DNA from 2 places in the Micromonospora sp. NPDC003816 genome. Region 2 is predicted to be linked to the other one. Evidence: riboswitches for the same ligand, from Rfam matches in the RefSeq annotation. Region 2 holds a riboswitch; the other holds the start of a gene.
The links. A riboswitch is a leader RNA that binds a small molecule or an ion and turns the genes downstream of it on or off. The one in region 2 is predicted to bind ZMP and ZTP.

Region 1 (9,589 bases), on a different contig from region 2:
CGCGCCGGTCAGGTGGTGGCCGACGCGGCGGCGCGCGGGGTGAACCTGCGGCTGGTCGACGACGACCGGGTGGGGATCTCGTGCGACGAGACCACCACGCGGGAGCACGTGGGGGCGGTGTGGGCGGCGTTCGGCGTCGACGGTGTCGACGGCGCGGTGACGGCGGCGCTACCGGACGCGTTGCGGCGTACCGACGAGGTCCTCACCCACCCGGTGTTCCGGTCGCACCACTCGGAGACGGCGATGCTGCGGTACCTGCGGCGGCTGGCCGACTTCGACTACGCGCTGGACCGGGGCATGATCCCGCTGGGGTCGTGCACGATGAAACTCAACGCCACCACCGAGATGGAGCCGGTGAGCTGGGCGGAGTTCGCCCACATCCACCCGTTCGCCCCGGCGGAGCAGACCGCCGGCTACCGGGAGATGATCGGCCAGTTGGAGGGGTGGCTGGCCGAGGTGACCGGCTACGACGCGGTCAGTGTGCAGCCCAACGCCGGGTCGCAGGGGGAGTTGGCCGGGCTGCTGGCGATCCGCGCGTACCACCGTGACCGGGGTGAGGGGCACCGGGACGTGTGTCTGATCCCGTCGTCGGCGCACGGCACGAACGCCGCGAGCGCGGTGATGGCCGGGATGCGGGTGGTGGTGGTCGGCTGCGACGGCGACGGCAACGTCGACCCGGTCGACCTGGACGCCAAGATCGACCGGCACCGGGACGCCCTGGCGGCGATCATGGTGACGTACCCGTCGACGCACGGCGTGTACGAGACGGGCATCGCGTCGCTGTGCGCGAAGGTGCACGACGCCGGCGGTCAGGTGTACGTCGACGGCGCGAACCTCAACGCGCTGGTCGGGTTCGCCAAGCCGGGCCGGTTCGGGGCCGACGTGTCGCACCTGAACCTGCACAAGACGTTCTGCATCCCGCACGGCGGCGGTGGCCCCGGGGTGGGTCCGGTGGCGGTGCGCGCGCACCTGGCGCCGTTCCTGCCCGGTGACCCCGGTGGCGCGCCGGTGGACGGACGGCCGGCGATCTCGGCGGCCCGGTACGGGTCGGCGGGCATCCTGCCGATCCCGTGGGTGTACCTGCGGATGATGGGCGCCGACGGGCTGGCCCGCGCCACCGGGGTGGCGGTGCTGGCGGCCAACTACGTGGCGGCGCGGCTGCGGGAGCACTTCCCGGTGCTGTACGCGGGCAACAAGGGCCTGGTGGCCCACGAGTGCATCCTGGACCTGCGGCCGTTGACGAAGACGACCGGTGTGAGTGTCGACGACGTGGCCAAACGGTTGATCGACTACGGGTTCCACGCGCCGACGATGTCGTTCCCGGTGGCGGGGACGCTGATGGTGGAGCCGACCGAGAGCGAGGACCTGGCCGAGCTGGACCGGTTCTGCGACGCGATGATCGCCATCCGGGCGGAGATCGACGAGGTGGCGGCGGGACGCTGGCCGGCCGGGGACAACCCCCTGGCGAACGCGCCGCACACGGCGGCGATGGTGGCCGGTGACGAGTGGCCGCACGCGTACCCGAGGTCGGTGGCCGGCTACCCGGGCGGCGTGGACCGGGCGGGGAAGTACTGGCCGCCGGTGCGTCGGGTCGACGGCGGGTACGGCGACCGGAATCTGGTCTGCTCGTGTCCGTCGCCGCAGGCGTACGAGAGCTGACGGCAGCCGCGCCGGGGCGGTCGCTGCCGCCCCGGCGTCGCGTCGACCTGGTCGTGACGGCCCCCCTGGTGGGGACTAGCCTGGGTCGACGCGGGAAGAGTCGTGACGGATCGTGACCAGGTCAGGCGGCGAGGGCGTGTCGGGCGGGGCCGCGGTGCGGTGCGATGCTGCTGCCGTCGGGCAGCAGCTCGCCGGTGTCCTCGAAAACGATGACGCCGTTGCAGAGCAGGCTCCAGCCCTGTTCACGGAAGCAGGCGATGACCTTGGCAGCTTCCCGGTCGGTGGCTTCGGCGGAGGGACAGGTGGGTTGGTGCTGGCACATCGGGTTCTCCGGACTGTGGGGGCACTGTGTCATGGTTCACATGACCAGTGACGCACAGTACCAAGCAAACGCATGGTGCATCGAGCGGAAGTGTGCGTGGTCCGTGGGAAATCCGCTGAACGGATGAGCCACCACCAACCAGACGTCGTGGAAGCGCTCCCACGGACGGTGGTCGATCCGTCACCGTACGACCCCCCGGCCGCGCCCCCACCCTGCCGGGGCCGCCGCGTCGAACGCGCCCGCTGGCAGTGGCACCCCACCGACGGCGGCGACCCCGCCACCGCCGTCGAGGACTTCCTCGCCGCCCACGGCCTGCCCCGACACGACCTGGCCCGCCCCACCCGCCCCCACCACCCCGACGACCCCGTCTGCGGCGCCGCCCTCTACGTCTCCGCCGCCGCCGGCGCCCTGCTCGCCGGCGGCACCCCCGGCGCCGCCAACCCCGCCGACCTGCCCGAGATCGCCGTCGTCGTCTACGGCCACACCGACACCCCCACCACCCCCACCACCAGCGGGACGTGGTGGCGCGGCCCGTGGACCGAGAGCTGGACCCCCGAGGAACACGCCGACGCCGTCCGCGCCGTCCGCACCGCCATCGGCCACGGCGACGTCTACCAGGTCAACGTCGTCGGCCACGCCGCCGCCCCCTACCGCGGCGACCCCCGGCCCGCCCTGGCCCGCCTCGGCCGCCTCCCCGGCGCCCGCTACGGCGGCGTCCTCACCGGCGACGGCTGGGCCATCGGCTGCGCCAGCCCCGAAACCCTCGTCGAGGTCCGCGCCGGCACCCTGACCACCCGCCCCATCAAAGGCACCCGCCCCGCCACCGCCGCCGGCCGCGCCGACCTGCTCACCTCCGCCAAGGAACGCGCCGAACACATCATGATCGTCGACCTGGAACGCAACGACCTGGCCCGCGTCGCCCGCACCGGCACCGTCCGCGTCGACGACCTGTTCGCCGTACGCCGCTGGTGCGACCTGTGGCAGGCCGAATCCACCGTCCGCGCCGACGTCGCCGACGGACTCGGCCTGGCCGACCTGCTCCGCGCCGTCTGCCCCGGCGGCTCCGTCACCGGCGCCCCCAAACTCGCCGCCCTGCACCACATCGCCGCCCTCGAACCCGTCGGCCGCGGCGCCGGCATGGGCGCCCTCGGCTGGATCGGCCCCGACCACCTCGACCTCGGCCTGACCATCCGCACCGCCGCCACCGACCGCCACGCCCTGCACGTCTGGGCCGGCGGCGGCATCACCTGGGACAGCGACCCGCACGCCGAAGTCGCCGAAGCCGCCGCCAAGACCGCCCCGGTCCGCGCCACCCTCGACCCGCCCCGACCCGACCGCCCCACCACCGGCACCACCGACCGATAACCTTGCCGACATGACCATGCGGGACATCCGAATCATCGGCGACCCGGTGCTACGCACCCCCAGCGAACCCGTCACCAGCTTCGACGCCGACCTACGCGCCCTGGTCACCGACCTGATGGACACCCTGCTCGGCGCACCCGGCCGCGCCGGCGTCGCCGCACCCCAGATCGGCGTCAACGCCCAGGTGTTCGTCTACGACGCCGACGGCCACCGCGGCCACATGATCAACCCCACCCTCGAACTCTCCGACGACCTACAGGACGACGACGAGGGCTGCCTGTCCATCCCCGGCCTGTACTTCCCGACCCCCCGCGCCCTGCACGCCACCGCACACGGCTACGACCAGCACGGCGAACCCCTCACCATCGCCGGCAGCGGATTCCTCGCCCGCGCCCTGCAACACGAGACCGACCACCTCGCCGGCCGCCTCTACGTCGACACCCTGCGCGGCGACGTCCGCCGCCGCGCCCTCCGGGAGATCCGCGCCGGCCGCTTCGACTCACCCCGCCGCGCCTGACCCACCCGCCACCCACTCGTCCCGGGTGATCGCATACTCCACCTCACCGGCCTGCGCACCCGGCAACGGATCCGGCCACGGCAGGTGCAACGTCCGCACGTGACGCATCCCCACCGCCGCCATCGTCGCCCGCGACCCCACGTTGACCGCCATCGTCTCGGCGAAGATCCGCGACAACCCCAGGTCGGCGAAACCGTACCGAATCAACTCCCGGGCCCCCTCCGACGCCAGACCCCGACGCCAGAACCGCCGCGCCAACCGATACCCCAACTCGGCCTGACCCGTCACCGGCCCCTGATCGGCCCGCGACGGCGGCTCCAACAGCCACCACCCGACGAACTCACCGTCCACCGACCCCGCCCAGAACCCCAACCCCGGCGACCGCCGCGCCACCGCCAACCGCTCCCGGTGCCACCGCGCCACCTCCGCCGCCGACCGCACCGGCCCCAGGAACCGCATCACCTCCGCGTCGGCGTCCAACGCCACCTCATCAGGCAGATGCACATCCGCCAACGGCGCCAACACCAACCGCGCGGTACGCAGAATCACCTGAGACACGCGCGTCATCATCCCGGCCACCGGGCCACCACCGCCACCGACAATCAGCGGGCACCGGCGCGCAGCCGGAACTCGCCGTACTCGGCCACCCGGGTGAACCCCAACCGCCCGTACAACCGCACCGCCGCCCCGTTGTCGGCCTTCACGTTCAACGTCACATGGTCCACGTCGGCCCGTAACACCTCGCACAGCCGCGTCACCACCGCCGCCGCCAACCCCCGACCCCGCCACCCCGGCCGCGTCGTCACGTTCCCGATCGCCGCGACCCGATACGTGGGGGAGAAGACATGCACCCCCGCCACCGCCACCAACAGCTCACCGTCACTGACCCCCACGTACCGGCCGGTGTCCACCATCCGCGCGTCGAACCAGTTCCCCGGATACGCGACCGCGTACAACTCCCGCAGCCGAGGCAGATCCGCCCGCCCCAACACCACCCCCGCCGGCGACACCCCCACCGCGCGGGAAGGATCCGTCCACGCCATCTTCAGATGCGTCCCCGACGACGTCACCTCGAACGCCCCCGCCAACGCCACCTCCACACCGGGGGACAGGTGCGCCTCCAACCGGGCCGGCAACACCGGCACCACCTCACCCAGCAACGCCGACACCGCCGCCACCCCGCCCGGCCGCGTCAACGCCACCACCGTCGGCGACACCGCACCGTGATACAGCAACACCACCGCGTCCCCACGCCGAAACCACGACGTGTACGGCCAGAAGAAATCGTCCAGATCACCCAACTCGTACGCGTGCAGCCGAGGATCCCGCCCCAACAGACCCGCCAGGACGGCCCGGTCGTGTTCCGCGCGCACCGACACCCGCCGATGATCACACGCGCCGCGTCGCGCCGCTCACCCCGCCCGCCACTGGTCGTAGCCCAACTTCGCCACCAACGCCACCACCACCAGCAACAACACCCCCCGCACGAACCCCGCACCCCGCCGCAACGCCATCCGCGCACCCACCATCGCGCCCACGACGTTGCACACCGCCATCGCCGCACCCAACAGCCACCACACATGCCCCGTCACCGCGAACACCGCCAACGCCCCCGCGTTCGTCCCCGCGTTCACCACCTTCGCCATCGCCGACCCGTGCAGAAAATCCGCCCCCACCAGGGCCGTGAACGCCACCACCAGGAACGTGCCCGTACCCGGCCCGATCAACCCGTCGTACAACGCGATACCCACCCCCGCCACCAGCACCGCCACCACGACCCGCACCCGGGTACGCCGACCCGGCGACGCCGACACCCCCAACCTCGGCCGCGCCACCACGAACACCGCCACCGCCACCAACACCACCAACACCACCGGCCGGTACGCCGACGGCGGCACCGCCCCCGCCAACGCCGCACCCACCCCCGCGCACAACACCGCCAGAACCGCCGCCGGCCCCACCACCGCCCAGTCGACACGAGTACGCCGCGCATACGTCACCGCCGCCGCCGACGTCCCCGCGATCGCCGCCAACTTGTTCGTGCCCAACGCCGTCGCCGGCGGCATCCCCGGCGCCGCCACCAACAACGCCGGCAACAACAACAACCCGCCGCCACCCACCACCGCGTCCACCCAACCGGCCAACACGGCAGCGGTCAGCAACAGCGCGACAGTCGACGGATCCAGATCCACGGCGGCATTCTTCCCACCCCGAGACGACCGACGCCGCCACCTGTGGCCAGCCTCACCGGCCCCGACGCCGCCGCAACCACACCCCGACCGCACCCACCGCCACGAACACCAGCACCGAACAGAACAACACCCGCAGCATCGGGCAACTGTGCCACGGCGTCGATAAGGTGACACGGTGCGCCTGGCCACGTTCAACCTGCTGCACGGCCGGTCCCTGACCGACGGCCTCGTCGACCCCGCCCGCCTCGCCGCCGCCGTCACCGCCCTCGACGCCGACGTCCTCGCCCTCCAGGAAGTCGACCGCGACCAGTCCCGCAGCGGCAACCACGACCTCACCGCCATCGCCGCCCAGGCCCTCGGCGCCACCGAACACCGCTTCGCCGCCGCCGTCGTCGGCACCCCCGGCGAAGCGTTCCGCCCCCTCACCCACGACGACGACGGCCACGGCGAACCCTGCTACGGCGTCGGCCTGATCTCCCGCCACCCCGTCAGCAGCTGGCACGTCACCCGCCTACGCCCGGCACCCGTACGGTCCCCGGTCTACGCACCCGGCCCCCGCGGCGGCCTCATCCTGCTGCACGACGAACCCCGCGTCGTCCTCGCCGCCGTCCTGGACACCCCGCACGGGCCCCTCACCGTCGCCGCCACCCACCTGTCCTTCGTGCCCGGCTGGAACATCCGCCAACTCCGCCAGGCCGTCCGCGTCCTCCGCGCCCTGCCCGCACCCCGCATCCTGCTCGGCGACCTCAACCTGCCCACCTGGGCCACCCGCCTGGTGTCCCGCTGGCACCCCCTGGGCCGCCGCCCCACCTACCCCGCCGGGCAACCCCGCGTCCAACTCGACCACATCCTCGCCGACCGACAGGACCTGCACCGCCTACCACCGGTCACCGCCGTGCAGACCCCGCTGGCCACCATCTCCGACCACCGACCCCTCCTGGTCGACCTCGGCTGACCTCGCCGCCGCCCGCACCGCGTTACGGAACAGCATCGCCACCGTCACCGGACCCACCCCACCGACCCGCGGCGTGATCGCCCCCGCCACCCGCCCACACGACGGATCCACATCCGGCAACAACCGGCGCCCCGCATACCGCACCCCACCACCCACCACCACCGCACCCGGCCGCACATGATCCGGCCGCACGATCCCGGGCACCCCCGCCGCCGCCACCAGGATCTCCGCCCGCCGCGTATACCGAGGCCAGTCCGGCACCCCCGTGTGCACCACCGTCACCGCCGCGTTCGCCGTCGGCCGCTTCTGCGCCAACAACAGCGCCAACGGACGCCCCAACGTCGCCCCGCGCCCCAACACCACCACCTCCCGACCCGCCACCGGCACCCCGTGGAACGCCAACAACGCCTCCACACCCGCCGGCGTACACGGCACCGGCCCCGGCAGCCCGAGCGCCAACCGCCCCACGTTCACCGGATGCATCCCGTCCACGTCCTTCTCCGGGTCCAGCACCTGCAACGCCCGGTCGTAGTCCAACCCACCCGGCACCGGATGCTGCACCACCACCCCGTGCACACCCCGGTCCGCGTTCAGATCCGCCACCACCGCGTGCAGATCCGCCTGCGACGCCGACCCCGGCAACCGCACGTGCGGCGACGCGAAGCCCAACTCCGCCGCCTGCCGCTGCTTGATCCGGATGTAACCGGCGCTCGCCTCGTCGTCACCCACCAGCACCGTCGCCAACGCCGGAGTCACCCCCGCCGCCCGCAACGCCGCCACACCCTCGGCCACCTCGACCAGAACCTGCTCCGCCACCGGCCCACCAGGCAACAACCGGGCCGTCGTCGACGTCGTGGACATGGCTCACCTCGATCGTGGAGGCCCAGGCGGACGACCCCCACGACGAGCTCCCCGATGGTCCTATCCATCCCCGGTGCCGCCAGTCGCGTCACCCGTAGCCTTCCACACCCGACGCCGCGACCACCACCGTCAGCCCGGGGGACCGAACGCCAACGCCCACCGCAACGCCACGTCCCGCACCCCGGTGAACCGCCGCACCTGCGCCAACCGTCCCGCCCGCACCGCCATCGCCGCCATCCGCTGCGTCGGCACCCGCCGCACCCCGTCGTAGCGGGCCAACGCCGCCGACACGTCCGACTCCACCGCCAACGCCTCCGACAACGCCACCGCGTCGATCAACGCCTGACAGGCACCCTGCCCCAGATCCGGCGTCATCGCGTGCGCCGCGTCGCCCAGCAACACCCACCGCCCCCGCACGTACGTCGGCACCGGCGACAGATAGTGCACGTCGTGATGCAACATCCCGGCCACGTCGACGCGATCCAGCACCGCCGGCACCGGGTCGTGCCAGTCACCGAACCACCCCCGCAACGCCGCCAGATCACCCTCCGGCGGCCGGAAACCCTCCGGCGCCGCCACCGCCGCGTACCAGTTCGCCACCCCGGGACCCTGCGGCGTCACCCCGAACTTGCGCCCCGGACCCCACGTCTCCCCACCGGAGGCCACCTCCAACGGCACCGTGCCACGCCACGCCGTCACCCCCGAGTACCGCAGCGGGAACCGATCACCGAACATCGCCACCCGGGTCGCGCTGCGGATCCCGTCCGCGCCCACCACCACGTCGTACCCGTCACCCAGCTTCGCCGGACCCGCCACCGGCGCCCCGAAACGCACCGTGCCCGCCGGCAACGCCTCCGCCAACAGACCCAGCAACGCCGGCCGGGACAGCAGCAGCACCCCCTCACCGTGCCGCCGACGGATCCGCCCCACGTCCAACCGGGCGATCACCGTCCCGTCCGGGCGACGCATCGCCCCGTCCGGCTGCTCCCGACCCCGTTCCCGCGCGAGCGCACCCACACCGAGCCGATCCAACGCCCGCAACGCCGACGGCCAGATCCCCAACCCGGTACCCGCCCCGGGCAGCCCCGCCGCCCGCTCGAACACCGACACCGTCCACCCGGCGCGCAGCAGTCCCACCGCCACCGCCAGCCCACCCACGCCGCCTCCGATGACAGCCGCTGATCCTCGCATCACCCGACCGTACTACAGATGTAGTCGCAGCCACTACTGCTGTAGTCTCACCTCCGTGGACGCCCGCCAACAACGCCTCCTCGACGCCGCCATCGCCGTCCTCGGCACCCGCGGCCCCCGCCATCTCACCCACCGCGCCGTCGACGACCAGGCCGAACTCCCCACCGGCTCCACCTCCAACCGCTACCGCACCCGCGAAGCCCTCATCGCCGGCGTCCTCACCCGCATCCTCGACCTCGAAACCACCGGCTGGAACCACCTCGCCGGCACCCTCGACCACATCGACCCCGACACCTTCACCACCGCCCTCGGCGCCCTCGCCCACGACCTCACCACCACCCACCGCGCCCTCACCCTCGCCCGCCTCGCGATCTTCGCCGAAGCCGCCCACCACCCCGCCCTGCAACACCAGATCGCCCGACGCCAACACGACCTCGCCGCCTGGGCCACACCCCTGCTCGCCGCACTCGGCGCACGCCACCCCACCACCGCCCTACGGCTCCTGCTCGCCCTCCTCGACGGCCTCC
Region 2 (9,917 bases):
GCACGGCGCCCCGCCCCCCCGCCGCCCCCCGGGCGGCGGGGGGCCCCGGGCCCCCGGGCCCCCCCCGTCGACCGGTCAGCGCGGCGGGTCCCGGGCGGCTAGAGTCCGACCTCGTGCATCCTCCCGAGGTGAGCGTCGCGAGCCCGGCGGACCGGACGCCGGTGGTCGACGCCCTGGTGGCCGCGTTCCGCACGGATCCCGTGGTGCGCTTCTTCTTCCCCGACGACGAGACCTACCCTCGGTCGGCCGCCGTCCTCTTCGGACACCTCTTCGACAAGCAGGTCGTCAAGGGCACCGTCTGGACGGTCGAGCAGGGTGCCGCGACCGCCATCTGGGAGCCGCCGGTGGCCGGCACGGCCGTCCTCGACGACGGCCGCCGCCCGGCCCTGCCCGACGACGTGCTGCGCCGGGTGCACGCCTACGACCAGGCGCTGCGTGCCGTCCTGCCCCACCATCCGCACTGGTACCTGGGCATCTTCGGCACCCACCCGGCCCATGCTGGCCGCCGGTTGGGGCGTGCCGCGATGAGTGCCGGGCTGCGGCGGGCCGCCGATGCGGGGCTCCCCGCCGTGCTGGAGACCGGCAACCCGGTCAACGTGGAGATCTACCGGCGTGCCGGCTGGGAGTTGGTCGACACGCTGACCGACCCGATCCCGGTCTGGGTGATGCGACGGTAACCCGGGCCCACCCGCTTCACCCGGGCCCACCCGCTTCACCCGGGCCCACCCGGGCCCTCAGCAGGCCCATGCTCCCGCCTCCATCGCAAGATCACGCTCGATCCGGGATCGAGTGGTCATCGTCGCGTTCGGATACCACTCGATCCGGGATCGAGCGTGATCTTCGGTAGGCGGGCGCTTCTCCGGCTGCCGGTGGGAGATCTGTGCCGGTGACCAGCTCGGTGTCATCCGAGCTGTCAGACCTTGGGTGGCGTTGTGTCGAAGGTGCTGCCTGGACGGTGATCGAAGTGCCGCCGTAAGCCCCTGCCGGACGAGTCGGATGGAGGGCGCTGTGCCGATTCATGTGACGGTAGCGTGCCTTCTCCACCCACTATCCGATATGGAGGACGGATTGGTTTCCAGACTGGTCCGGATGGCACTCGTCGTCACCTTGGCACTGGCCGGGGGTGCCGTGGCCGTGGTGTCACCCGCGCAGGCTGCCCCAACGAAGTTCAAGAACTGCACCGCCCTGAACAAGAAGTACCGGCATGGCGTCGGCAAGAAGGGCGCGCGGGACAAGGTTCGCGGCAGGACGAAGCCGGTCACGAACTTCAAGGTTTCGACGGCGATCTACAAGGCGAACACGAAACTCGACCGTGACAAGGACGGCGTCGCCTGCGAGAAGCGATAGCGCCAGGCCGCCGACCGGCACACTCCAGACTCACCACCGGTGATGCCGGTCTGCGACCTCGCCGATCATGGAGTTAGGGCCTTGACTTAAGCCGCTAATCGTGGCATTTCGCCTACCACAACTCCATGATCGGCGGGGACGGGCGGGGCCAGCGGGGACGGGCGGGGGCCGGCGGGGACGGGCGGGGCCAGCGGGGACGGGCGGGGGCCGGCGGGGACGGAGTCAGGCGTCGGGCGGTGCCGTCGTGGCGCGGTGGGCGGCGGCGAGGCGCTTCGGCGCGCGGGCGAACCACGCCTCCGTGATGATCTCGGTCAGTTCGGCCCCGTCGATCCGGTCCAGCCGCACCAGCACCGCCGGGTAGCCGTCGAGGTGCGGCGTCGTCAGGTAGACGGCCGGGTCGTCCGCGAGCAGTGCCTCCTTGACGCCGAGGTCGGCGACCCGGACGCCGAGGATCGGGCCGGTCGGCGCGGACGGTCCGAGCGCGTCGAGGTCGGCTCGGCGCAGCGGGCGCTCCCACACGAACGACTTGTCCCGTACGGTCCAGGCGGGCAGACCGTCGTAGGAGGGACGCTCACCGGTCTCCGGCAGGCTCAACGCGATCCGACGCACGTCATCCCAACTCGCCACCGCCCGACCATACGCCCCGGCCGGGATCGACGGTGGGCACGCGCCGGTCGCGCCCGGCGTGTCGGAGGCCATTGCCCGGGTTCTTCCCGGCAGCGACACACCGCGTTCGTCGGAAAGCGAACGGTGACCTTCGCCGTATCGTGCTCCTGCGTGGACGGTCATAATGGGCGGCATGGTTGCCTGGGAGTACGCCCTGCTGGTCCGCCGTTACCAGGGACAGGGCCGCAATTTCCATGTGTCGTTCGTCTGGTACGGCCCGGACGGATCGCGTAAGGACGTCACCGCGTACGGCGACACCGCCGTGGCGCACCTCAACCGGTACGGCCGGGAAGGCTGGGAACTGGTCACCGCCGCCGAGGACGTCAACAACGTCCAGGGCAGCACCGAGGTGCACCGATACCACCTCAAGCGTCCACTGAACTGAGCCCACTCCACCGTCGGTCGACCACCGCCCGGGAACGCGTTGACGGCGCGTCCCGGGCGTCGTCACGCTTGTCGACAGATGTCGATGCATGCGCGTCGGCCGGTCTGTTGCAGGGGGTAACCATGCGCAAACGCAGGATCCTGGCGCCGCTGGCGGCGCTCGCCACGGTGGGCGCGGCTCTGGTGGTCGGTGCGGCACCGGCTCAGGCTGATCCGCCCGGCGGCACGCTGCGCGGGGTGTACTACAGCTACGACTTCTGCCGCTCGTACGGCTTCACCGGCGCCGCCGAGGGACGATGGGACTGGTGGTACTGCGAGCAGAGCTACGCCCCGCAGAGCGCCCAGTGGTTCCTCTGGACGTTCGACTACTCCTGATCGTCCCGGTGCGCGTCGGGCCGGTGCACCGGCCCGACGCGCCTGCGTCGTCAGCCCAGGTCGACGTTCGGGTACAGCGGGAATCCGGCCAGCAACTCGCCGGCCTGCCGGCTGACCTTGTCCGCCAGCGCCGGGTCCAGCACGTACTTGGCCTTGGAGGCGGTGCCGTCCGGGTTCGCCCCGGCGCTGGTCTGGCTGAGCACCGTGTGGATCAGCTCGGCGGTGCCGTCCATCTCGGCCGTGCCCAGCCCGCGCGTGGTCAACGCGGGCGTGCCGATCCGGATGCCGGAGGTGTACCAGGCGCCGTTGGCGTCCTGCGGCACCGCGTTGCGGTTGGTCACGATGCCCGAGTCCAGCAGCGCCTGCTCGGCCTGCCGGCCGGTCAGCCCGTAGCCGGTGACGTCGATGAGCACCAGGTGGTTGTCGGTGCCGCCGGTGACCAGCGTGGCGCCCCGACGCAGCAGCCCGTCGGCCAGCGCCTGGGCGTTGTCGACGATCCGCTGGGCGTAGTCGGCGAAGTCGGGGCGGCGCGCCTCGGCCAGCGCGACCGCCTTGGCCGCCATCACGTGCGGCAGCGGCCCGCCGAGCACCATCGGGCAGCCCCGGTCCACCTGGTCGGCCAGCTCCGGGCCGCAGAGCACCATGCCGCCGCGCGGGCCGCGCAGTGACTTGTGCGTGGTGGTGGTGACGATGTGCGCGTGCGGCACCGGGTCGAAGTCGCCGGTGAAGACCTTGCCGGCGACCAGACCGGCGAAGTGGGCCATGTCCACCATGAAGGTGGCGCCGACCGAGTCGGCGATCTCCCGCATGATCCGGAAGTTCACCTTGCGCGGGTACGCCGAGTAGCCGGCGACCAGCACCAGCGGCCGGAACTCGCGGGCCGCCTCGGCGACCCGGTCGTAGTCGACCAGCCCGGTGGCCGGGTCGGTGCCGTAGCTGCGCTGGTCGAACATCTTGCCGGAGATGTTCGGCCGGAAGCCGTGGGTGAGGTGGCCGCCGGCGTCCAGCGACATGCCGAGCATCCGCTGGTCGCCCAGCTCCCGGCGGAGCGCGAACCAGTCCTGCTCGGTGAGGTCGTTGACGTGCCGGGCCTGCGCCCGCTTGAGCGCGGGGGACTCCACCCGGTCGGCCAGGATCGCCCAGAACGCCACCAGGTTGGCGTCGATGCCCGAGTGCGGCTGCACGTACGCGTGCGACGCGCCGAACAGCTCCCGGGCGTGCTCGGCGGCGAGCGCCTCGACCGTGTCGACGTTCTGGCAGCCGGCGTAGAACCGGCGCCCCACCGTGCCCTCGGCGTACTTGTCGCTGAACCAGTTGCCCATCGCCAGCAGGGTGGCCGGCGAGGCGTAGTTCTCGCTGGCGATCAGCTTGAGCGACTCGCGCTGGTCGACCAGTTCCGCCCCGATGGCGTCGGCCACCCGGGGCTCGACGGCGCGGATGACCTCCAGCGCGCTGCGGAAAGCGGCGGATTCGGCGTTCGGCGGCATGCGACCTCCTGGTGACGTGCGGAAGGCCCAGGCGCTCGGCGTGCGTCCTCATGACGGGGCCGCTTCCCGATGGTGCTCCATCTCGACGCGCCAGTCACGGCCCCCGCCGATCCTAGCGGGTGGGCTCTCCGGCCCCGCGCACACCGGGTCGGACCCGCCCCGACCGGCCCCGCGAGGTCGCCACCGCGCCGGCCGTACGCGTCGTACGCTCGGCAGATGGCGACCTCGGCCGAGGAGATCCAGGTGGGGCGGCGGACGGTGCGCGTCTCCAGCCCGGACAAGCCGTACTTCCCGGAGCGCGGGCTGACCAAGCTCGACGTGGTGCGCTACTTCCTTGCCGTCGGCGACGGCATCCTGCGCGCGCTCAAGGACCGGCCGACCATGCTCGAACGCTGGCCGCGCGGCGTGTTCGAGGGGGCGACGATCGCCACCCGGCAGGACAACCGGGGCGACGCCTTCTATCAGAAGCGCGTGCCGGCGGGCGCGCCCGACTGGGTGGGCACCGCCCACATCACGTTCCCCAGCGGGCGCAGCGCCGACGAGGTCGCGCCGGGGGAACTGGCGGTGGTGATCTGGGCGGTCAACCTGGGCACGCTGCGGTTCCACCCGTGGCCGGTGAACCGGGCCGACGTCGAGCGGCCGGACCAGCTCCGGATCGACCTGGACCCGCTGCCCGGGGTGGGGTTCGACCAGGTCGTCCCGGTGGCGCACGAGGTGCGTGGCTTCCTCGACGAGCTGGGCCTGGCCGGGTTTCCGAAGACCACCGGCGGGCGCGGCCTGCACGTGTACGTCCCGATCGAGCCCCGGTGGAGCTTCGGCGACTGCCGTCGGGCGGTGCTGGCGCTCGGCGGCGAGATGCGGCGGCGCCGGCCGGACCTGGTCACCACCACCTGGTGGCGTGACCAGCGGGACCGACCGGTCTTCGTCGACTACAACCAGATGGCCCGGGACCACACGATGACCTCGGCGTACTCGATCCGGCCGACGCCTGCGGCGCTGGTCTCCGCCCCGCTGGACTGGGCCGAGCTGGACGACGTACGGCCGGAGGACTTCGACGTGACCACCATGCCCGCCCGGTTCGCGGAGCGGGGCGACCCGCACGCCGGTCTGGACGGGCCACGGTTCTCGCTGGACCCGCTGCTGGAGCTGGCCGACCGGGAGGGGCTGGCCGCGCCGCCGGAACGCTGAGCGGCGGTCAGGCCCACGGGCTGCGGACGCCGTCGTACTCCTCGAAGACCAGCCAGCTCCGGGTGGACAGCACCCCGGAGATGCGCTGGACCCGGTCCAGCACCACGTCCCGCAGGGTGGCGTTGTCCGGTGCCCGGACCAGGGCGAGTACGTCGTGTTCGCCGCTGAGCAGCGCCACGTGCTCGACGTAGCGCACCCGGGCCAGCTCCGCCGACACCTCCCGCCAGGTGTTCTGCTGGATGGTCAGGGCGATGTACGCCGAGGTGCCCAACCCGGCCGGCTCCGGCGCGACCCGGGCGGCGAACCCGGTGACCACCCCGTCGCGCAGCAGTCGCTCCATGCGCGCGTACGCGTTGGTGCGGGACACGTGCACCCGCTCGGCGAGCGTCCGGACGGAGATCCGCCCGTCCCGGGTCAGTTCGTCCAGGATCCGTCGGTCCACCTCGTCCAACCCTGGTGCCGTTCGTCCCGTGCCACCCCGCAGGGGCACTGTGTCAGCGGTCTCCTGGCTCACCCGAGCCTCCCATCAGTGCCATACATCCCGCCTTCACCGGCCATCTTGAGTCAATCATCCGACCAAAGGAGCATAGGTCCACCACACGTCCAGGAGGTTCCGCCGTGACGACCACCCCTCAGGCGGCCCGCAGGGCAACCCCGCGGAAGCGCCGGTCGGCCACCCCGACCGCGCCCGACCCGGCCGCCGCCCTGCTTCCCCAGGCCGATCCGGTCCGGCTGCTCAATCCGGACGGCACCCTGCTGCCGTCCCGGGCCGACTATCCCGAGCCACCCGTGGCGACACTGCGCGAGATGTACCGCCGGATGGTCGTCGGCCGCCGGTTCGACGCGCAGGCCACCGCACTGACCAAGCAGGGCCGCCTCGCGGTCTACCCGTCCTCGCGAGGGCAGGAGGCGTGCCAGGTCGGCGGGGTCCTCGCGCTGCGCGAGGACGACTGGGTCTTCCCGACCTACCGCGAGTCGATGGCGCTGACCGCGCGGGGCATCGACCCGGTCGAGGTCCTCACCCTGCTGCGCGGCGACTGGCACTGCGGGTACGACCCGGCCGTGCGCCGCACCGCGCCGCAGTGCACCCCGCTCGCCACCCAGTGCGTGCACGCCGCCGGCCTGGCCTACGGCGAGACCTACCAGGGGCGGGACACGGTGGCACTGGTCTACGTCGGTGACGGCGCGACCAGCGAGGGCGACTTCCACGAGGGGGTCAACTTCGCCGCCGTGTTCAAGGCCCCGGTGGTCTACTTCGTGCAGAACAACCGGTACGCGATCAGCGTGCCGCTGTCCCGCCAGACCGCCGCCCCGTCACTGGCCTACAAGGGCGTCGGGTACGGCGTGCCGAGCGAGCAGGTCGACGGCAACGACCCGGTGGCCGTGCTCGCCGTGCTGGAGAAGGCGGTGGCGCACGCCCGCGCCGGCAAGGGGCCGTTCCTGGTCGAGGCGCACACCTACCGGATGGAGCCGCACACCAACGCCGACGACGCGACGCGCTACCGCGACGCCGACGAGGTGGAGGCGTGGCGGGACCGCGACCCGGTGGCCCGGCTGGAGGCGTACCTGCGCTCCCGTGAGGCCCTCGACGACGACGCCGTCGCCGCCGTCGCGCAGGAGGCCGAGGAGTACGCGGCGGGGCTGCGCGAGCGGATGAACGCCGAACCCACCGTCGACCCGCTCACCCTCTTCGACCACGTCTACGCGCAGCCCACCCCGCAGCTCGTCGAACAGCGCGACCAGGTCCGCGCCGAGCTCGCCGCGCAGGAGGAGGACGCCTGATGGCCACCATGACCATGGCGAAGGCGCTCAACGCGGCGCTCGCCGACGCGCTGCTGGAGGACGATCGGGTCGTCGTCTTCGGCGAGGACGTCGGGCAACTCGGTGGCGTCTTCCGGATCACCGACGGACTACAGGCCCGCTTCGGCGACAAGCGCTGCTTCGACACCCCGCTGGCCGAGGCCGGCATCGTCGGCTTCGCGGTCGGACTGGCGATGTCCGGGCTGCGTCCGGTGGTGGAGATGCAGTTCGACGCGTTCGCGTACCCGGCGTTCGAGCAGATCGCCTCGCACGTGGCGAAGCTGCGCAACCGCACCCGGGGCGCGCTGAGCGTGCCGATGGTGATCCGTGTGCCGTACGCGGGTGGCATCGGCGGCGTGGAGCACCACTGCGACTCGTCCGAGGCGTACTACGCGCACACCCCGGGCCTGAAGGTGGTCACCCCGGCGACCGTCGACGACGCGTACTCGCTGCTGCGGGAGGCGATCGACGACCCCGACCCGGTGGTGTTCATGGAGCCGAAGAAGCTCTACTTCACCAGCGCCGAGGCGGACCTGCCGACGCGGACCGCTCCGTTCGGCCGGGCGGTGGTCCGTCGGCCCGGCCGGGACGCCACCCTGGTCGCGTACGGGCCGGCGGTGCCGGTCGCGCTGGAGGCAGCCGAGGCCGCCCGCGAGGAGGGCTGGGACCTGGAGGTCGTCGACGTACGCACCATCGTGCCGTTCGACGACGCCACGATCGCCGACTCGGTCCGGCGTACCGGCCGCTGCGTGGTGGTGCAGGAGGCACAGGGTTTCGCCGGAGTCGGCGCGGAGATCGCCGCCCGGGTGCAGGAACGCTGCTTCCACGCGCTGCACGCGCCGGTGCTGCGGGTCTCCGGGCTGGACATCCCGTACCCGGCGCCGATGCTGGAGCACACCCACCTGCCCTCGGTCGACCGGGTGCTGGACGCGGTGGCCCGCCTCCAGTGGGACGACCAGCCGGACTCCCGCTGGCTCGCCGAGGTGCCGGCATGAGCGAGCGGAGCGAGCGAGTCATCGGGTGCGGTGCGGTGGAGTCTCATGGCGGCACGCAGCGGAGCGGAGTGCCGGCATGAGCGAGCAAGTCTTCTTCCTTCCTGACCTCGGTGAGGGGCTCGCCGAGGCGGAGATCGTGCAGTGGCGGGTCGCGGTGGGTGACGTGGTCACCGTGGACCAGAGCGTGGTCGAGGTGGAGACCGCCAAGGCGGTCGTGGACGTGCCCTGCCCGTACGCCGGCCGGGTGGTGGCCCTGCACGGCGCGGAGGGCGAGGTGCGTCCGGTCGGCCAGCCGTTGATCACGGTGGCCGCGCCGGTCACCGACGGTGCCGCCGGCGCGACCGAGCCCGCCGGGCACGCGGTCTACCGCGAGGAGGAGCGGGCCGGCTCGGGCAACGTGCTGATCGGGTACGGCACCGGGCACGGTGCCACCCGCCGCCGTCGGCGTCCCCGCCTCGCCCCGACCGCGCCGGTCACCGCCCCGAGCCTTGCTCCGGCCGCGCCGACCCCGTCGGCGGTCGGCGCGGATCCGTCCGCGACGCCGGCACTGGTCATCTCGCCGATCGTGCGGCGGCTGGCCCGTGCGCACGGCGTCGACCTGGCCACCCTGCGGGGCACCGGACCCGGCGGAGTGGTCCGCCGCGCCGACGTGGAGGCGGCGGCCGACGCGTACGCGACGGACCGTTCGGTCACGGGTACGCCCGCGCCGGGCCTTACGACGCGGGGCCTTCCGCCCGCGACCGGCCCCGCGACGCCGGACCTGCCGGCCGGGACCCCGGCGCATGTCGGACTCGCTCCGGCCGACCAACGGGACCAGGTGATCCCGTTGACCGGCATCCGCCGGGTGATCGCCGACAAGCTCTCCCGCAGCCGGCGGGAGATCCCGGAGGTGACCATCTGGGTCGACGTGGACGCCACCGGGCTGCTGGGTACCCGGGCCGCGATCAACGCCGCCCGACCGGACCAGCCGGTGAGCATCCTGGCGCTGCTGGCCCGGATCTGCCTGTCCGGGCTACGCCGGTACCCGCAGCTCAACGCCCGGGTGGACACCGAGGGGCAGCGGATCGTCCAGTCCGCCGCCGTGCATCTGGGCATCGCCGCCCAGACCGATCGTGGCCTGCTGGTGCCGGTGCTGCGCGACGCCGACCGGCTCACCACCGCCGAGCTGGCCGCCGAGCTGGCCGCGACCACCACCGCGGCGCGGGCGGGTGAGCTGCCACCGGCCCGGCTCACCGGGGGCACGTTCACGCTCAACAACTACGGGGTGTTCGGTGTCGACGGTTCCACCCCGATCATCAACCACCCGGAGGCGGCGCTGCTCGGAGTGGGCCGCATCGTGGACAAGCCCTGGGTGGTGGAGGGAGAGCTGGCGGTGCGCAAGGTGACGCAGCTCAGCCTCACCTTCGACCACCGGGTCTGCGACGGGGGAGTCGCCGGTGGCTTCCTGCGGCACGTCGCCGACTGCGTCGAGCAACCGGCCCTGCTGATCGCCGCCGTCTGAGCCCCGTCCGCCCCCGCCCCGCCCGGCCTGCGCCCCCGGCCCGCGCCGCCCGCCCCTCAGGCGTCGATCATGGAGTTGTGTACAGTGCATAACGGCATATAGAGGTCGAATATCCGGCCACAACTCCATGATCGGCGCGGACGGGAACCAGACGTCCATGATCGGCGTGGGCGT

Region 1: it holds a riboswitch for ZMP and ZTP, as region 2 does, so the genes downstream of both, ACFYTT_RS05215 (bifunctional 5,10-methylenetetrahydrofolate dehydrogenase/5,10-methenyltetrahydrofolate cyclohydrolase) here and ACFYTT_RS25785 (glycine hydroxymethyltransferase) in region 2, are expected to answer to the same signal.

What each region holds. Positions count from the first base shown of each region.
Region 1 is NZ_JBIANP010000001.1:1,222,096-1,231,684, reverse strand. Features, by position in the region: gene gcvP (aminomethyl-transferring glycine dehydrogenase) at 1-1,659, shown strand, start outside; gene ACFYTT_RS05250 (DUF5999 family protein) at 1,781-1,981, opposite strand; gene ACFYTT_RS05245 (chorismate-binding protein) at 2,078-3,346, shown strand; gene def (peptide deformylase) at 3,357-3,863, shown strand; gene ACFYTT_RS05235 (GNAT family N-acetyltransferase) at 3,846-4,430, opposite strand; gene ACFYTT_RS05230 (GNAT family N-acetyltransferase) at 4,466-5,242, opposite strand; gene ACFYTT_RS05225 (TSUP family transporter) at 5,276-6,055, opposite strand; gene ACFYTT_RS05220 (endonuclease/exonuclease/phosphatase family protein) at 6,231-7,010, shown strand; gene ACFYTT_RS05215 (bifunctional 5,10-methylenetetrahydrofolate dehydrogenase/5,10-methenyltetrahydrofolate cyclohydrolase) at 6,933-7,871, opposite strand; ZMP/ZTP riboswitch at 7,885-7,968, opposite strand; gene ACFYTT_RS05210 (FAD-dependent monooxygenase) at 8,001-9,062, opposite strand; gene ACFYTT_RS05205 (TetR/AcrR family transcriptional regulator) at 9,118-9,589, shown strand, end outside.
Region 2 is NZ_JBIANP010000010.1:156,147-166,063, reverse strand. Features, by position in the region: gene ACFYTT_RS25810 (GNAT family N-acetyltransferase) at 129-677, shown strand; gene ACFYTT_RS25805 (excalibur calcium-binding domain-containing protein) at 1,090-1,347, shown strand; gene ACFYTT_RS25800 (MmcQ/YjbR family DNA-binding protein) at 1,570-1,974, opposite strand; gene ACFYTT_RS25795 (hypothetical protein) at 2,138-2,398, shown strand; gene ACFYTT_RS25790 (hypothetical protein) at 2,521-2,772, shown strand; gene ACFYTT_RS25785 (glycine hydroxymethyltransferase) at 2,823-4,259, opposite strand; ZMP/ZTP riboswitch at 4,278-4,367, opposite strand; gene ACFYTT_RS25780 (DNA primase small subunit domain-containing protein) at 4,476-5,447, shown strand; gene ACFYTT_RS25775 (Lrp/AsnC family transcriptional regulator) at 5,455-5,937, opposite strand; gene pdhA (pyruvate dehydrogenase (acetyl-transferring) E1 component subunit alpha) at 6,066-7,229, shown strand; gene ACFYTT_RS25765 (alpha-ketoacid dehydrogenase subunit beta) at 7,229-8,242, shown strand; gene ACFYTT_RS25760 (dihydrolipoamide acetyltransferase family protein) at 8,319-9,743, shown strand.